DNA from 2 places in the Rhizobium sp. NZLR11 genome. Region 1 is predicted to be linked to the other one. Evidence: riboswitches for the same ligand, from Rfam matches in the RefSeq annotation. Region 1 holds a riboswitch; the other holds the start of a gene.
What was found. A riboswitch is a leader RNA that binds a small molecule or an ion and turns the genes downstream of it on or off. The one in region 1 is predicted to bind cobalamin.

Region 1 (7,189 bases):
GCACTCGGTGCTGAACAGGAGGCACGCATCACTGACCTGAACGACGAGGGCAAGAGCGTCTCGGTGCTGCTCGTCAACAATGTTGCGGCCGGGCTGATCGCCATGCGCGACGAACCGCGCGAGGACGCGCAGGCCGGGCTTGCCACGCTTAAATCGGCCGGCGTCAAGGCGATGATGCTGACAGGCGACAACAAGCGGACGGCGGCGGCCGTTGCCGGCATGCTCGGCATCGACTGGCGCGGCGAGATGATGCCTGAGGACAAGCAGCGGGTCGTCGTCGAATTGAAGCGCGAGGGCTTCGTCGTCGCCAAGGTCGGCGACGGCATCAACGACGCGCCGGCGCTGGCCGCAGCCGATATCGGCATTGCCATGGGCGGCGGCACCGACGTGGCGCTGGAGACCGCGGATGCCGCCGTGCTGCACGGGCGCGTCGGCGACGTGGCAAGGATGATCGAATTGTCCAAACGCACGATGCGCAATATCCTGCAGAATATTACCATCGCGCTCGGCCTGAAAGCGGTGTTCCTGGTGACGACGATTGCCGGCATCACCGGCCTCTGGCCGGCGATCCTCGCCGATACCGGCGCCACCGTGCTGGTGACGATCAACGCGCTGCGATTGCTTCGAGCGAAGATGTAAACATCCGATAACGTCCTTGCGGCGCTGGTCACCGTAGACCGCTGACAACGGACGCCAACCCCTCTTTCGTCATGCTCGGGCTTGTCCCGGGCATCTGCCTCCGGTCGATAGGCAGTAGATCCGCGGCACAAGGCCGAGGATGAGGCGGAGAGGGAGGTTTGTCATCAAACTGAGAGCGGCCATAGACCGGCTCTCTTCGTTCGAGCCTTGTCCACCGCCTGTTTTCCTTAAGCTTTCGTTATCCCTGTTTTTCACAGGAATGCAGTGATTTCAAACCTGCCGTAACGCAATGCACAAACCATCCATTGACGCGAATTTGGATTCGCGTACCATATCTAGTGTTCGAGGTTCCTTCGATTCGTGAGAATCGCAGGCTAAGACGGGAATACGGTGCGTTGCGCCATTATGGCGCGGCTATGCCGGAGCTGCCCCCGCAACTGTAAGCGGCGAGCAACTGTCCGATTTCAGGCCACTGGAGCATAATGCTCCGGGAAGGCTGGGCAGGATGCTTTGACCCGTGAGCCAGGAGACCTGCCTCGAACAAAACGTCCACGGGCGGGGAGTCCGGAAGGTCGCGTTGCATGGCTGCGGATGATATCCGCGTCGCGTTTCGCAAGGCCGCTCGATCCTCCGCATGAGCCACTTCGGGGTGAAGTCATGTCAGTATCTCAGTTCAGGCCGCAACCCGCGCTAAGCAGAGGGCGGATCACGCCCGGCGGCTGAACAGGCCGCATCGTTCAAACCATCAGAGAATGTTTCGACGGATATCGCGAGATTTCCGATCGATGCCCTGCGTCCCAATCGCGTCGTCACGAGGAATATCATGACCATTACCGTCTACAGCAAACCGGCCTGCGTCCAATGTACCGCCACTTACCGCGCCCTCGACCGCCTGGGCGTCGCTTATGACATCGTCGATATCTCCGAGGATGCCGAAGCGCTCGATCGCGTCCGCAGCCTTGGCTACATGCAGGCGCCCGTCGTCATCGCCGGCGAGCAGCATTGGGCCGGCTTCCGTCCCGACATGATCAGCGCGCTCTCCTGATCGAGGCCGAACGATGGGGCTGATCGTCTATTATTCCAGCCGGTCCGAGAATACCCATCGGTTCGTCGCCAAGCTTGGAATGTGCGCGGCGCGCATTCCAACAGGTGCCGCAGACGCATTCCGTATCCGTGAACCCTTTGTGCTTGTTGTGCCGACCTACAGTGGCGACGGGGGCAAGGGGGCCGTTCCCAAGCAGGTTATCCGTTTCCTCAACGATGCGGAGAGCCGAGGACACATCCGCGGCGTGATCGCCGCGGGCAACAGCAATTTCGGCGAGACATATGGGCTCGCCGGCGACGTGATCTCACAGAAATGCCAAGTGCCGTACCTCTATAGGTTCGAGCTGCTGGGCACCGAAGCGGATGTCGCCAACGTTAAACACGGAATGGAACGATTTTGGACACGGGAACAACTCTGACGCGGGATGCGGGCGCAAAACCGCATAACACTTTTGCTCATCCCGCCGGCGAACGCCCTTTGAAAGCGGCGGAAGCGCTCGACTACCACGCGCTGAACGCGATGTTGAACCTCTATGACGACGAGGGGAGGATCCAGCTCGACAAGGACCGCATGGCGGCGAAGCAGTATTTTTTGCAGCATGTGAACCAGAACACGGTGTTCTTTCACAATCTCCGGGAAAAGCTCGATTACCTCGTGACCGAGGGTTATTATGAGCAGGAGGTTCTCGACCAGTATTCCTTCAATTTCGTGCGTGACCTGTTCGACCAGGCCTATGCCAAGAAGTTCCGCTTTCCGACCTTCCTCGGCGCCTTCAAATATTACACCAGCTATACGCTGAAGACCTTCGACGGAAAGCGTTATCTCGAACGCTACGAAGATCGTATCTGCATGGTGGCGCTGGCCTTGGCGCGTGGGCACGAGGCACTTGCCCGCGACGTGGTCGAGGAGATCATTTCCGGCCGTTTCCAGCCGGCGACGCCGACCTTCCTTAATGCCGGCAAGAAACAGCGCGGCGAGCTCGTCTCCTGCTTCCTGCTGCGCGTCGAGGACAATATGGAATCGATCGGCCGGTCGATCAATTCGGCGCTGCAGCTGTCGAAGCGCGGCGGCGGCGTGGCGCTGTCCTTGACGAACATCCGCGAGGCCGGCGCGCCGATCAAACAGATCGAAAACCAGTCGTCGGGCATCATTCCGGTGATGAAGCTGCTCGAAGACAGCTTCTCCTATGCCAATCAACTGGGCGCGCGCCAGGGCGCGGGCGCGGTCTATCTCAACGCCCATCACCCCGATATCATGCGTTTTCTCGACACCAAGCGCGAAAATGCCGACGAGAAGATCCGCATCAAGACGCTGTCGCTCGGCGTCGTCGTGCCTGACATCACCTTCGAACTCGCGAGGAATAACGAGGACATGTACCTGTTCTCGCCCTATGACGTCGAGCGCGTCTATGGCGTGCCCTTCACCGAGATTTCGGTGACGGAAAACTACCGGGAGATGGTGGCAGACGCCCGCATCGCCAAGAAGAAGATCAAGGCGCGCGAATTCTTTCAGGTGATCGCCGAAATCCAGTTCGAGAGCGGTTATCCCTACCTCATGTTCGAGGACACGGTGAACCGGGCGAACCCGATCGCCGGGCGCATTTCGATGAGCAATCTCTGCTCGGAGATTCTGCAGGTGAGCGAGGCGAGCGACTACAATGACGACCTCTCCTACAAGCATCTCGGCAAGGATATTTCCTGCAATCTCGGCTCGCTGAACATCGCCGCGGCGATGGATTCCGCCAATTTCGGCAAGACGATCGAGACCTCGATCCGGGCGCTGACGGCCGTGTCCGACATGAGCCATATCTCCTCGGTTCCCTCGATCGAAAAGGGCAATGACGAGAGCCATGCGATCGGCCTCGGGCAGATGAACCTGCACGGTTATCTCGCCCGCGAACGCATCTTTTACGGCTCAGAGGAAGGCGTCGATTTCACCAATATCTATTTCTATACGGTGACCTACCACGCAATCCGCGCCTCGAACCTCCTCGCGGTCGAACGCGGCACGAGCTTCAAGGGCTTCGAAAATTCGAAATATGCCTCCGGCGAATATTTCGACAAATATACGAGCCAGGAATGGAAGCCAGCGACGGAGAAAGTTAGGACGCTGTTCGAAACTGCCGGCATCGATATTCCGACGCAGGAGGACTGGGCGGCTCTCAAGAAGGCGGTGATGACTTCCGGTCTCTATAACCAGAATCTGCAGGCAGTACCGCCGACAGGGTCGATCTCCTACATCAACCACTCGACCTCTTCGATCCATCCGATCGTCTCGAAGATCGAAATCCGCAAGGAAGGCAAGATCGGCCGCGTCTATTATCCGGCGCCGTTCATGACCAACGACAATCTCGATTATTATCAGGACGCCTATGAGATCGGGCCGGAGAAGATCGTCGACACCTATGCGGCGGCGACCCAGCATGTCGATCAAGGCCTGTCGCTGACCTTATTCTTCCGCGACACGGCAACGACCCGCGACATCAACAAGGCGCAGATCCATGCCTGGAAGAAGGGCATCAAGACGATCTACTACATCCGCCTTCGCCAGATGGCGCTGTCCGGCACCGAGGTGCAGGGCTGTGTCTCCTGCACGCTCTAACCGACCGGGAAACTTCATGAACATGCAAATCAAACCGGCGTCCCGCGTGCGCGCCATCAACTGGAACCGGGTCGAGGACGACAAGGATCTCGAAGTCTGGAACCGGTTGACCGGCAATTTCTGGCTGCCGGAGAAAGTGCCGCTTTCCAACGACATTCCATCCTGGGCGACGCTGACGCCGGCCGAGCAGCAGCTCACTATCCGGGTCTTCACCGGGCTGACGCTGCTCGACACCATCCAGAACGGCGTCGGCTCCATCAGGCTAATGGAGGATGCGGCAACGCCGCATGAGGAGGCGGTGCTTTCCAACGTCTCGTTCATGGAGGCGGTGCATGCGCGCTCCTATTCCTCGATCTTTTCGACGCTGTGCTCGACGCCCGATGTCGACGATGCCTATCGCTGGTCGGAGGAAAACGAATTTCTGCAACGGAAATCGGCGCTGATCATGGAGCAGTATCGCTCCGGCGACCCGTTGAAAAAGAAGGTCGCCAGCGTCTTCCTCGAAAGCTTTCTGTTCTACTCCGGCTTCTACCTGCCGATGTACTGGTCAAGCCGCGCCAAGCTCACCAACACGGCCGACATGATCCGGCTGATCATCCGTGACGAAGCGGTGCACGGTTATTATATCGGCTACAAGTTCCAGCGCGGGCTGGAGCGGCTCAGCGAGGAGAGGCGGCAAGAGATCAAAGATTTCGTCTTCGACCTGCTGCTCGAACTCTACGACAACGAGGCTCGATATACCGAAGCGCTCTATGACGGAGTCGGGCTGACCGAGGACGTCAAGAAATTCCTGCATTACAATGCCAACAAGGCGCTGATGAACCTCGGCTACGAGGCGCTTTTCCCGGCCGAGGCCTGCAAGGTCAATCCGGCGATCCTCTCGGCGCTTTCGCCGAATGCCGACGAGAACCACGACTTCTTCTCCGGCTCCGGTTCCTCCTATGTGATTGGCAAGGCTGTCGCGACCGAGGACGAGGACTGGGATTTCTGAGGCTTTATCGCAGTCGGGCCCTTATCATTTGCTTCCCCATCGCCCACATTCAGCGGAAATGAAGTCGATCCTCGCCGATGATGTGGCGTAGCGGAGTTTTTAATGTCGTCTTTTCCAAACAAGGCCGGAACTGCCGCCGAAGCGGACGAAGGCGTCTGGCCGATCCGCAGGAGACGGATTCTCGACTGGCTGGTGAACGAGACGCGCGCGGAGCGCTTCATCGACAATATCCTGGTGCAGATGTGCGGGAAGCTGCTGGCGGCTGGGGTGCCGGTGGCGCGGGCGACGCTGCATTTCAGGGTGAACCACCCGCAATGGATCGGTGCCCGCATTCTCTGGAAGGAGGGACTGGCGGAGGCGAAGATCGATACATTCGCCTATGGCGTCGAAAACACGCCGGAGTTCCTGACGAGTCCCATCAACGCGATCCACCAGGGTACCGAGGAGGTTCGCAGGCAGCTGGAAAGCATAACCGACGGCGATTCATTCTATCAGGAACTGCATGACGATGGCCTTACCGAATATATCGCCTGGCCGCTCGAGCATACTTTCGGCAAACGGCACGTCGTGACGTTTTCCACCAGCCGGGCGGGCGGTTTTGCGAGTAAGCACGTCGATTTCCTGCGCGATCTCTTGCCGGCGTTGACGCTTGTCAGTGAAATCAGGCTGAAGAACATCATGGCGCGCACGCTGCTGCAGACCTATGTGGGGCCGCATGCGAGCGAGCAGATCCTGTCGGGCGTGACGACGCGCGGCAGTGGCGCCACCGTCGGCGCGGCGATCATGATCTGCGATCTGCGCGATTTTACGGCGATCTCCGATCTCTGGCCGCGTGATGACGTCATCCATCTGCTGAACGATTATTTCGATGCGATCTCGGACCCGGTCGAACGGTATGGCGGCGAGATTCTGAAGTTCATGGGAGACGGATTGCTGGCGATCTTCCCTCTCGCCAAGGAGGCGGCCTGCCTCGATCTGCTGCAGGCGATCCGCGAGGGGCAGGCGGCGATGGCTGAATTGAACGAGGAGCATATTCGCATGGGGCGCGAACCGCTGCGCTACGGTGTCGGCGTCCATGTCGGCGACGTCATGTATGGCAATATCGGCTCCCGCCGACGGCTGGATTTCACCGTTATCGGGCCGGCGGTCAATATTGCTTCGCGGCTGGAAAGCTTGACCAAGGAGGTCAAGCGCCCGGTGCTGCTGTCGCGGGCCTTCATCGAAATGGCGGGCTGCGCGAAAGATATGGACAGCCTCGGCACCTTCCCGCTACGCGGGCTCGGCGAGCCTGTCGATGTCTTCGCCTTTCCGGAGGGATAGCGCAGGCAGGCTCATACCCCCCGTTTGTTTCCCCAAAGCAGCACATGCAGTTGCGGCAGCACGCAGATTGAAAACCACCGGTCAGCCGTCACTTTCTCGATGAGCCAGTGCATCCGATCCATCACGCCGTCGATATCGACGCGTGCGTCGTCATCATCGGGCGGTGGCGGCGTATGGTTGCCCGGCTGAAGGAACAAGGGAATATCGGGATAGCGCTCGCCCACCTGTTGCGCGAAGAGGTAGTCGGTATCGTCGAAGACGACGATCTTCAATGTGATCTCCGGCCCGCCGGCGGCGAGCCGAATACAGTCGTCCACCTGCTCCCAATCGGTCGACATTCCGCTTGATGGCGGCTTGGGGCTCAAGACCAGCATGTCGAGATCGCGAAACCAGTCCCGCGCTACGCTTCCCTGCGTTTCCAGCGCGAAACGGTATCCTCGGGAATGGCCGAGCTCGATCAATGGCCCCAGTGGCTGAATCGCCGGGTTGCCTCCGGAAAGGGAAATCGTCAGCGGCCTGCCTCCGGAGAGCTTCGTGACCTCCTGCCAGATCGCCTCGGCGGACATGGCACTCCACTGATCCCGGAACGTGCT
Region 2 (7,189 bases), on a different contig from region 1:
CTGGCATGGCACACCGTCAACTTAACCCAGCGGCACACCGATCAGCCCTCATCCTGAGGTGCGCAGGCCAAAGGCCGGAGCCTCGAAGGACGAGGGCGGGTGGCTCGGCGCTTAAGTCCACATCCACCGCCAGATGAACCGCCACTGGCCACCCTCGTCCTTCGAGGCCCCTACGGGGCTCCTCAGGATGAGGGTGGAGAGAGGGCGCGGCTTGTGTCACCGGAAGGTCCTGCGGTGTGCCAACGGCCAGACTCCGCCCGGCATTCATCCTCTGCATCGACCACTGAAAGCTGTCGTATCAAGCAGGTCGCCTTGCGCCGCCGGCCGTCATTGCTGCGTCAATGCGATCTCGCTCATTAGCTCCACAGGCGGAAATCGGACACAGTCTGCGGCATCGAAATTCACCGCGAACTGCATCCGGTTTTCGTTCGCCCAGTTGATCGCGATCTCTGATTTTGCCTTCGGCACTTTTGCGGCGACGGTGCAGTGAGGTACCCAGTTGCCGGGCCTATAGTGCTCGTGACAGCATGCGGGATCGATCTCTTGGTGCAGTGCCGCGTGCAACTGGAAAAGCGCGTCGTCCGCAATCGGACGCGCCCATAAGACGATGAACTCGTTCTCGAAATAACTGGCACCCGAAAAGTTCACGGTCACGGTCGAACGCGTGCGGAAAACACGCTCGAACGCCTCGGCCAACCGATCGGAAGCAAGCTCTTGATAGACGGCGAGGGTGAGGTGGCGAGGATAGTTCAAAGCCCGCATCGAAGCGATCTCTTCGAATACAGCGGCTTCCTCCCAGAGTTTGAAAACCGGTGACGCGGTCTCGTTCAGACATTTGAGGCTGACCCCGTAAGACATGCGCGAGCGTTATCAGTCCATCCCGGCTGAACCATAGCTTTACATCGTTGCCGATGTCGAGCAGCCGCCGGCATTGCAGGATATCGGGCGGCTTTGTCTGTTTTTCCGCCGCGGGGATTCGACTATCATGGGATGCTTGAACGAGGCGCAGCAGGGGTGACGACGCGGCCGTTGGCAAAAGCTTGCCGAGGGAGGTAGAAATGTCGAGTTTCAGGAGCGCCGTGGTTTCTTTGCCCGGTAAGGAGCGGTTGGCGAGAACGCCCTTCGGCGCGAGGATCGTCATCCATGCCACGGCCAAGGAGACCGGCGGCGCGTTCGGGATGTGGGAAACCTTCACCCCGCCGGGTCATGGTCCGGCCCCGCACACGCATACGCGGGAGACGGAAGTCTTTCGAGTCATCCATGGGCTCTACCAATTTCAATGCGGCGACGAGGAGTTCGATGCGCCTGCGGGAAGCGTCGTCGTTCTGCCGCCGCATGTACAGCACAGCTGGCGAAACATAAGCGACGAACCCGGTCAGATGTTCGGCATGGTGACGCCGGGCGGATGTGAGCAATTGTTCATCGATATCGACGCCTTCGGTGCTGATACGCCCGCGAAAATCGCGGTGATCGAAGCGCGATTGGGGATCATCAACGACATGACGCTGGCGCTCGGATTGAAGAGCCCATGATGGCGCTGATCGACCATCGCGGCCTTGCGTAAGATTGACAACGGAGCTTATGGGGGCGGCGTCCTCCAACGCTGCTCATCCTTGAGGTGCGGAGCCCGCAGGGCGGAGCCTCGAAGGACACGCGGCGGCACTGCTCCGCATCAATATTGCCGCCGCGCCGAGCGCCCGCCTCGTCCTTCGAGGCTCCTTCGGGGCACCTCAGGATGAGGCTCTCTTGGGGGGCGCCGGGGCTGGCGGAAAAGGGCAGGATGCGGAAGCTTTGCCGACCAGGTGAATGCTATCGGCTCGATGTCTGACGCCCACTCTCGCTCTATTCCCGCGCCATCGCCCGCCAGGCGACCGGCGGGATGGCGAAGGCGCGGGAGAAGGCGCGGTTGAAGGCGGCTTCGATGGCGTAGCCGGCATCATTCAGGTTTGCGGACTTGCCGCAGGCGCGGGGAACGCCAGGCGGCTATTCTTGCGCTCGGCAATATACTTGTGAGATTGTATCGATATACATGCGATACTGCATGATGCAGGTAGCATGGGGGCTTCGATGACATCCGTGAGGGTCAATGAGCTGATATCGGTGACGGGACAGCCCGATGCCGCGGGCTTTGCCGCTTTTGCGGCAAACGGCTTTGCCGGCGTCATCAATGCCCGGCCGGATGGCGAGGAGCCGGGGCAGCCTGGCAATGCCGCGGAAAAGGCTGCTGCTGCTGCCGCGGGGCTCGCCTACAGCTTCGTGCCGGTGAAAGGGGCCGAGATCACCGAGGCCGATATCCGCGCTTTCCAGATGGCGATGACGCAGGCGAAGGGGCCGGTCGTTGCTCATTGCAAGAGCGGCACACGGGCGCTGACGCTCTATGTGCTGGGAGAGGTGCTCGACGGGCGGATGCAGCCCGGAGAGGTCGAGGTCTTCGGCCAAAGACTCGGCTTCGATCTTGCCGGCGCACGCCGCTGGCTGGAAAAGCGGGCTGGGCAGGCGGCTGGTGTGAAGGCTTTCTTCGAGCCCCGCAGCTGCAGCGTGCAATATGTCGTTTCAGACCCGGTGACAAAACGCTGTGCCATCATCGACCCGGTGCTCGATTTCGACGAGATGTCGGGCGCGACGGGAACGGCGAATGCCGACGCCATCCTCGCTCATATTGACAGCGAGGGGCTGACGGTCGCGTGGATCCTCGACACGCATCCGCATGCCGATCATTTCTCCGCCGCGCATTACCTCAAGAGAAAGACCGGCGCGCCGACGGCGATCGGCGCCCATGTCACCGACGTCCAGGTGCTCTGGAAGGAGATCTACAACTTGCCGGCACTCGAAACCGACGGCTCGCAGTGGGACCGGCTGTTTGCCGATGGCGACACCTTCGAGATCGGTGGGCTTGAAGCCCGTGTGATGTTTTCGCCCGGCCATACGCTTGCTTCGGTGACCTATCTGATCGGCGATGCCGCCTTCGTGCACGACACCGTATTTACGCCGGATTCCGGCACGGCGCGCACGGATTTCCCCGGCGGCAGCGCCAGCGCCCTCTGGCACTCGATCCAGGTCATCCTGTCGCTGCCCGATGAGACCCGGCTCTTTTCCGGCCACGACTATCAGCCCGGCGGACGCCACGCGCGCTGGGAAAGCAAGGTGGCCGCCCAGAAAAACGGTAACCCGCATATATCAGGCATCGACGAGGCCGGCTTTGTGGCGCTGCGCCAGGCGCGCGACCGCACGCTGCCGAAGCCGAAACTGATGTTGCACGCGCTACAGGTGAATATTCGGGGAGGCAGATTGCCGGAGCCGGAGGGAAATGGGCGGCGGTATCTGAAGATACCGCTGGATGCGTTGTAGCAAGAAGTAGCGTGCGGCGTGCTTCGAGGTTTCGCCCTCTCGGGCTGCGCACATCAGCATCAGGGACGTTGGCGGATGCCGCGCTCACGACAGCGGGAACGGGAGAAAGCGGCGCCAACGCTCAAGAGAGCCTCATCCTGAGGAGGCGAGGATGCAGGTATTACACCGGCCAACAGGCCCCCTACGTTCCGTCTCTATTTTTCACCCGCACGAACCCAATCCTCCGCAATAGGCATTGACGTCTTGCGGGCAGGCGACGTAACTGGGGGCGACGGTTCCCTGAAGATGACTCCAAGGGGATTAATAGGGAACACGGTAAGGACGACCCAGCAGGGACCGAGACCGTGGCTGCCCCCGCAACTGTATGCGGATTGTCGATCATCTCAGGTGTGGCCAGCGACTGGCCATCTCTGAAGGGCTTATAGCCCTGCCACTGCGAGATATCGCGGGAAGGCGGATGAACCGACGGATATCCGCAAGCCAGGAGACCTGCCGTCAATCACGATCCAATCAACCGGGCGGGGATGCCCGGACAAGGAACAGACATGATTGACCTTCTGAACCTTCGCCGAATTTCGGCATGCATCCGTCTCGATTGGGCCTCCTGCGGTTAGCGCACGTATCACCGTGCCTTCGGCCGCGGGTGCGGCATAACCATGCTTTTTCTCTTCAATCGAGGTTTTTCATGCGCCAGATTCTCGCCACCATGACATTTGCCTTCGGGCTGATCGGCCTTGCGGCACCGAGCCTTGCCGCCACCCAATATCCTTTGACCATCACCAATTGCGGTCAGCAGGTGACGTTCCAGAAGGCGCCGTCGAAGATCGTTTCGATCGGCCAGGGCATGACTGAAATTCTCTTCTCGCTCGACCTTGCCGAGAAGATTGCTGGTACGGCCGTCTGGGTCGGTCCCGTCCTGCCGCAATATGCCGAGGCTAACAGCAAGATAAAGCGTCTCGCCGACAATGATCCGAGCTTCGAATCCGTTGTTGGGCGGGAGCCCGACCTGGTGGCGGCCGAGTTCGAATGGCATGTCGGCGCGCAGGGCTCCGTCGGCAAGCGGGAGCAGTTCCAGGATCTCGGGATCAATACCTATCTCGCGCCGGCCGATTGCGTCGCCAAGGTCAACACCGATGGCGGCGACGGTGTGCGCAAGGAGCTGTTCACGATGGAGCTGGTCTACCGTGAGATCGCCGAGCTCTCGGAGATCTTCGACGTGAAGGAGCGCGGCGATGCGCTGATTTCCAAGTTGAAGAAGCGCGAGGCGGATGCCGTCGCGTCGATATCAGGCGCATCGGGCAAGAACCTGCCCATCGTCTTCTGGTTCTCCAGCAAGCAAGTCAATGGCGATGCTTTCATCGCTGGCAAGAACAGCGCGCCTGCCTATATCCTGAAGGCGATCGGCGCCAGGAATGTCGTGACAACCGAAGAGGAATGGCCGCTGGTTGGCTGGGAAACCATTTCTCAGGCGAACCCGGCGGTTATCGTGTTGGCGACCATGGACCGGCGCCGCTACGCCGCCGACGATCCGAAGGTCAAGATCGATTTTCTCGAGAACGACCCGGTGACCAAGGAGCTTGACGCGGTCAAGAACGAGCACTTCGTGATGATGGACGCGCAATCGATGAACCCGACGATCCGTACGATCGACGGCATCGAGACCTTGGCGAACGGCATCAAGTCCTTCGGTCTCTCGCAGTGAAGGCAATGTCGGTCAGACAACACGGATGGTGGGCGCTTGGCGCGCTCACCATTTCTGCCTTTCTGCTTCTCGGCCTGATGATCAGTCTCGCTGTTTCGATTGGGGAGATCGCGATCCCGCTAGCGACCACGGCGGAGGCGGTGTCGAACCGGCTGTTCGGCACGGATTTCGAGCTCAGCCGCATCCACCAGGGCATCGTCTGGGATTATCGGCTGAGCCGGGCGCTGGTTGCGGCCAGCGCCGGCGCGTCGCTCTCGCTCTGTGGCGCCGTGCTGCAGGCGCTGCTGCGCAATCCGCTGGCCGAACCCTACGTGCTCGGCATCTCTGCCGGCGCCTCGACGGGAGCGGTCTGCGTGATGATCCTCGGCTTCGGCTACGGTGTTTTCGGCCTGTCGAGCGGCGCCTTCATCGGCGCGGTCATCGCCTTTCTGCTGATCGGCTTCCTTGCGACGGGTGCGGGGGGAACCGGCGAGCGCATCATCCTTTGCGGCGTCGCCGGCTCGCAGCTCTTCAATGCGCTGACCTCCTACATAGTGACGACATCGGCGAATGCCGAGCAGGCGCGCGGCATCCTGTTCTGGCTTCTGGGGTCGCTCAGCGGCGTGCGCTGGCCGGATGTCTATCTCTCGGTGCCGATCGCGCTTGCCGGCTTCGTCATCTGCATGGCCCATGTCAGGGCGCTCGACGCCTTCTCCTTCGGCACGGATGCGGCGGCCTCGCTCGGCATTGCCGTGCGCCGCGTCCAGATCCTGCTGTTCGGCCTGACGGCGGCGATGACGGCAAGCGTCGTCAGCGTGGTGGGCTCGATTGGCTTCGTCGGCCTCGTCATTCCGCATGCCGCCCGCTTTCTCGTCGGGCCGGGCCATCGGCGGCTGCTGCCGGCAACGGCGCTCGGCGGCGCAATCTACATGGTCGGCGCCGATATCGTCTCGCGCATCATCATCCCGCAGCAGGTCCTGCCGATCGGCGTCGTCACGGCGCTCTTCGGCGCGCCGGCCTTCGCCGTCATCCTCTATCGCGTCCGGAGGAGTGCATGAGCATTACCATCGATGCGGTGAGTTTCGCCGCCGGCGACACGGTCATCGTCAACGGCGTCAGCCTGACGGTGGCAAAGGGCAAGGTGCTCGGTCTGCTCGGGCCGAACGGCTCCGGCAAATCGAGCCTGCTCAGGCTGATCTGCCGGCTGCGGAAGGTCCGCAGTGGCGTCATCCGGCTGGGCGAAGACGATATCGCCTCGCTGTCACGCGCAGCCCTTGCGCGGCGCATCGCCTTCGTCGAGCAACAGTCGACGACCGATACGCAGCTGACGGTGCGCGACGCGGTGCGGCTCGGCCGCACGCCACATCGCGGGCTGCTCTCGCCCTGGGGCGCGGAGGACGATGCCGCGGTCGATGAGGCCTTGTTACGGGTCGACATGGGGGAGCGGGCGGGCCAGCTCTGGCAGACGCTGTCGGGCGGCGAGCGCCAGCGTGTCCATATCGCGCGGTCGCTGGCGCAGGCGCCGAGCGAGTTGTTGCTCGACGAGCCGACCAATCATCTCGATATCCAGCATCAGCTCGACATTCTCCAACTGATCTCGAAACTCGGCATCACCTGCATCGTCGCGCTGCACGATCTCAACCTGGCGGCGATGTTCTGCGACAGCCTGGCGGTGCTTCAGAAGGGCGAGGTCGTCGCCTCGGGCGCACCGGAGCATGTGCTGACGGAGGATATGATCGCCCGTGTTTTCGGCGTTCGCGCCCATGTCCAGAAATCGGCCGTGCATGGCCGGCATCATATCCAATACGTCATGGATTGAGCGGCTGGGAATTCGTTCTCAGGGAGAGGCTTACTGGCATTTTTCCAGGACTGGCGTATGATTTCCTGGGGCGCGCGCGCCCGGTCGAACGGAGTTTCGCGATGCTCGAAAGAAATCAGTTTCCCCTGCGCCCGGTCGTTCCCGGTTTCGCGGTCGCCTGGGTCGTCATCATTTCAGGTGCTAGCGTCGCTCTCAGCCTGCTTTTTGCCTGCGTGACGCCCTTCGTGGCCTTGGCGGCGGTGTCAGCGGTCATTCTTCCTCGGCGGATGGCGGTGACGGCGGTTTTGCTGGCCTGGCTCGCCAACCAGATGGTCGGATATCTCCTGCTCGGTTATCCCCAG

Region 2: another riboswitch for cobalamin. It lies ahead of HJB83_RS30570 (ABC transporter substrate-binding protein); the one in region 1 lies ahead of nrdH (glutaredoxin-like protein NrdH).

The regions. Positions count from the first base shown of each region.
Region 1 covers NZ_JABDWD010000039.1:2,877-10,065, reverse strand. The annotation lists gene HJB83_RS33005 (heavy metal translocating P-type ATPase) at 1-639, shown strand, start outside; cobalamin riboswitch at 968-1,193, shown strand; gene nrdH (glutaredoxin-like protein NrdH) at 1,463-1,684, shown strand; gene nrdI (class Ib ribonucleoside-diphosphate reductase assembly flavoprotein NrdI) at 1,698-2,102, shown strand; gene nrdE (class 1b ribonucleoside-diphosphate reductase subunit alpha) at 2,081-4,285, shown strand; gene nrdF (class 1b ribonucleoside-diphosphate reductase subunit beta) at 4,302-5,276, shown strand; gene HJB83_RS32980 (adenylate/guanylate cyclase domain-containing protein) at 5,379-6,596, shown strand; gene queE (7-carboxy-7-deazaguanine synthase QueE) at 6,608-7,189, opposite strand, start outside.
Region 2 covers NZ_JABDWD010000028.1:25,591-32,779, reverse strand. The annotation lists gene ilvB (biosynthetic-type acetolactate synthase large subunit) at 1-25, shown strand, start outside; gene HJB83_RS30585 (2'-5' RNA ligase family protein) at 328-858, opposite strand; gene HJB83_RS30580 (cupin domain-containing protein) at 1,059-1,532, shown strand; gene blh (bifunctional sulfur transferase/dioxygenase Blh) at 2,068-3,348, shown strand; cobalamin riboswitch at 3,604-3,860, shown strand; gene HJB83_RS30570 (ABC transporter substrate-binding protein) at 4,034-5,050, shown strand; gene HJB83_RS30565 (iron ABC transporter permease) at 5,056-6,087, shown strand; gene HJB83_RS30560 (ABC transporter ATP-binding protein) at 6,084-6,848, shown strand; gene HJB83_RS30555 (hypothetical protein) at 6,950-7,189, shown strand, end outside.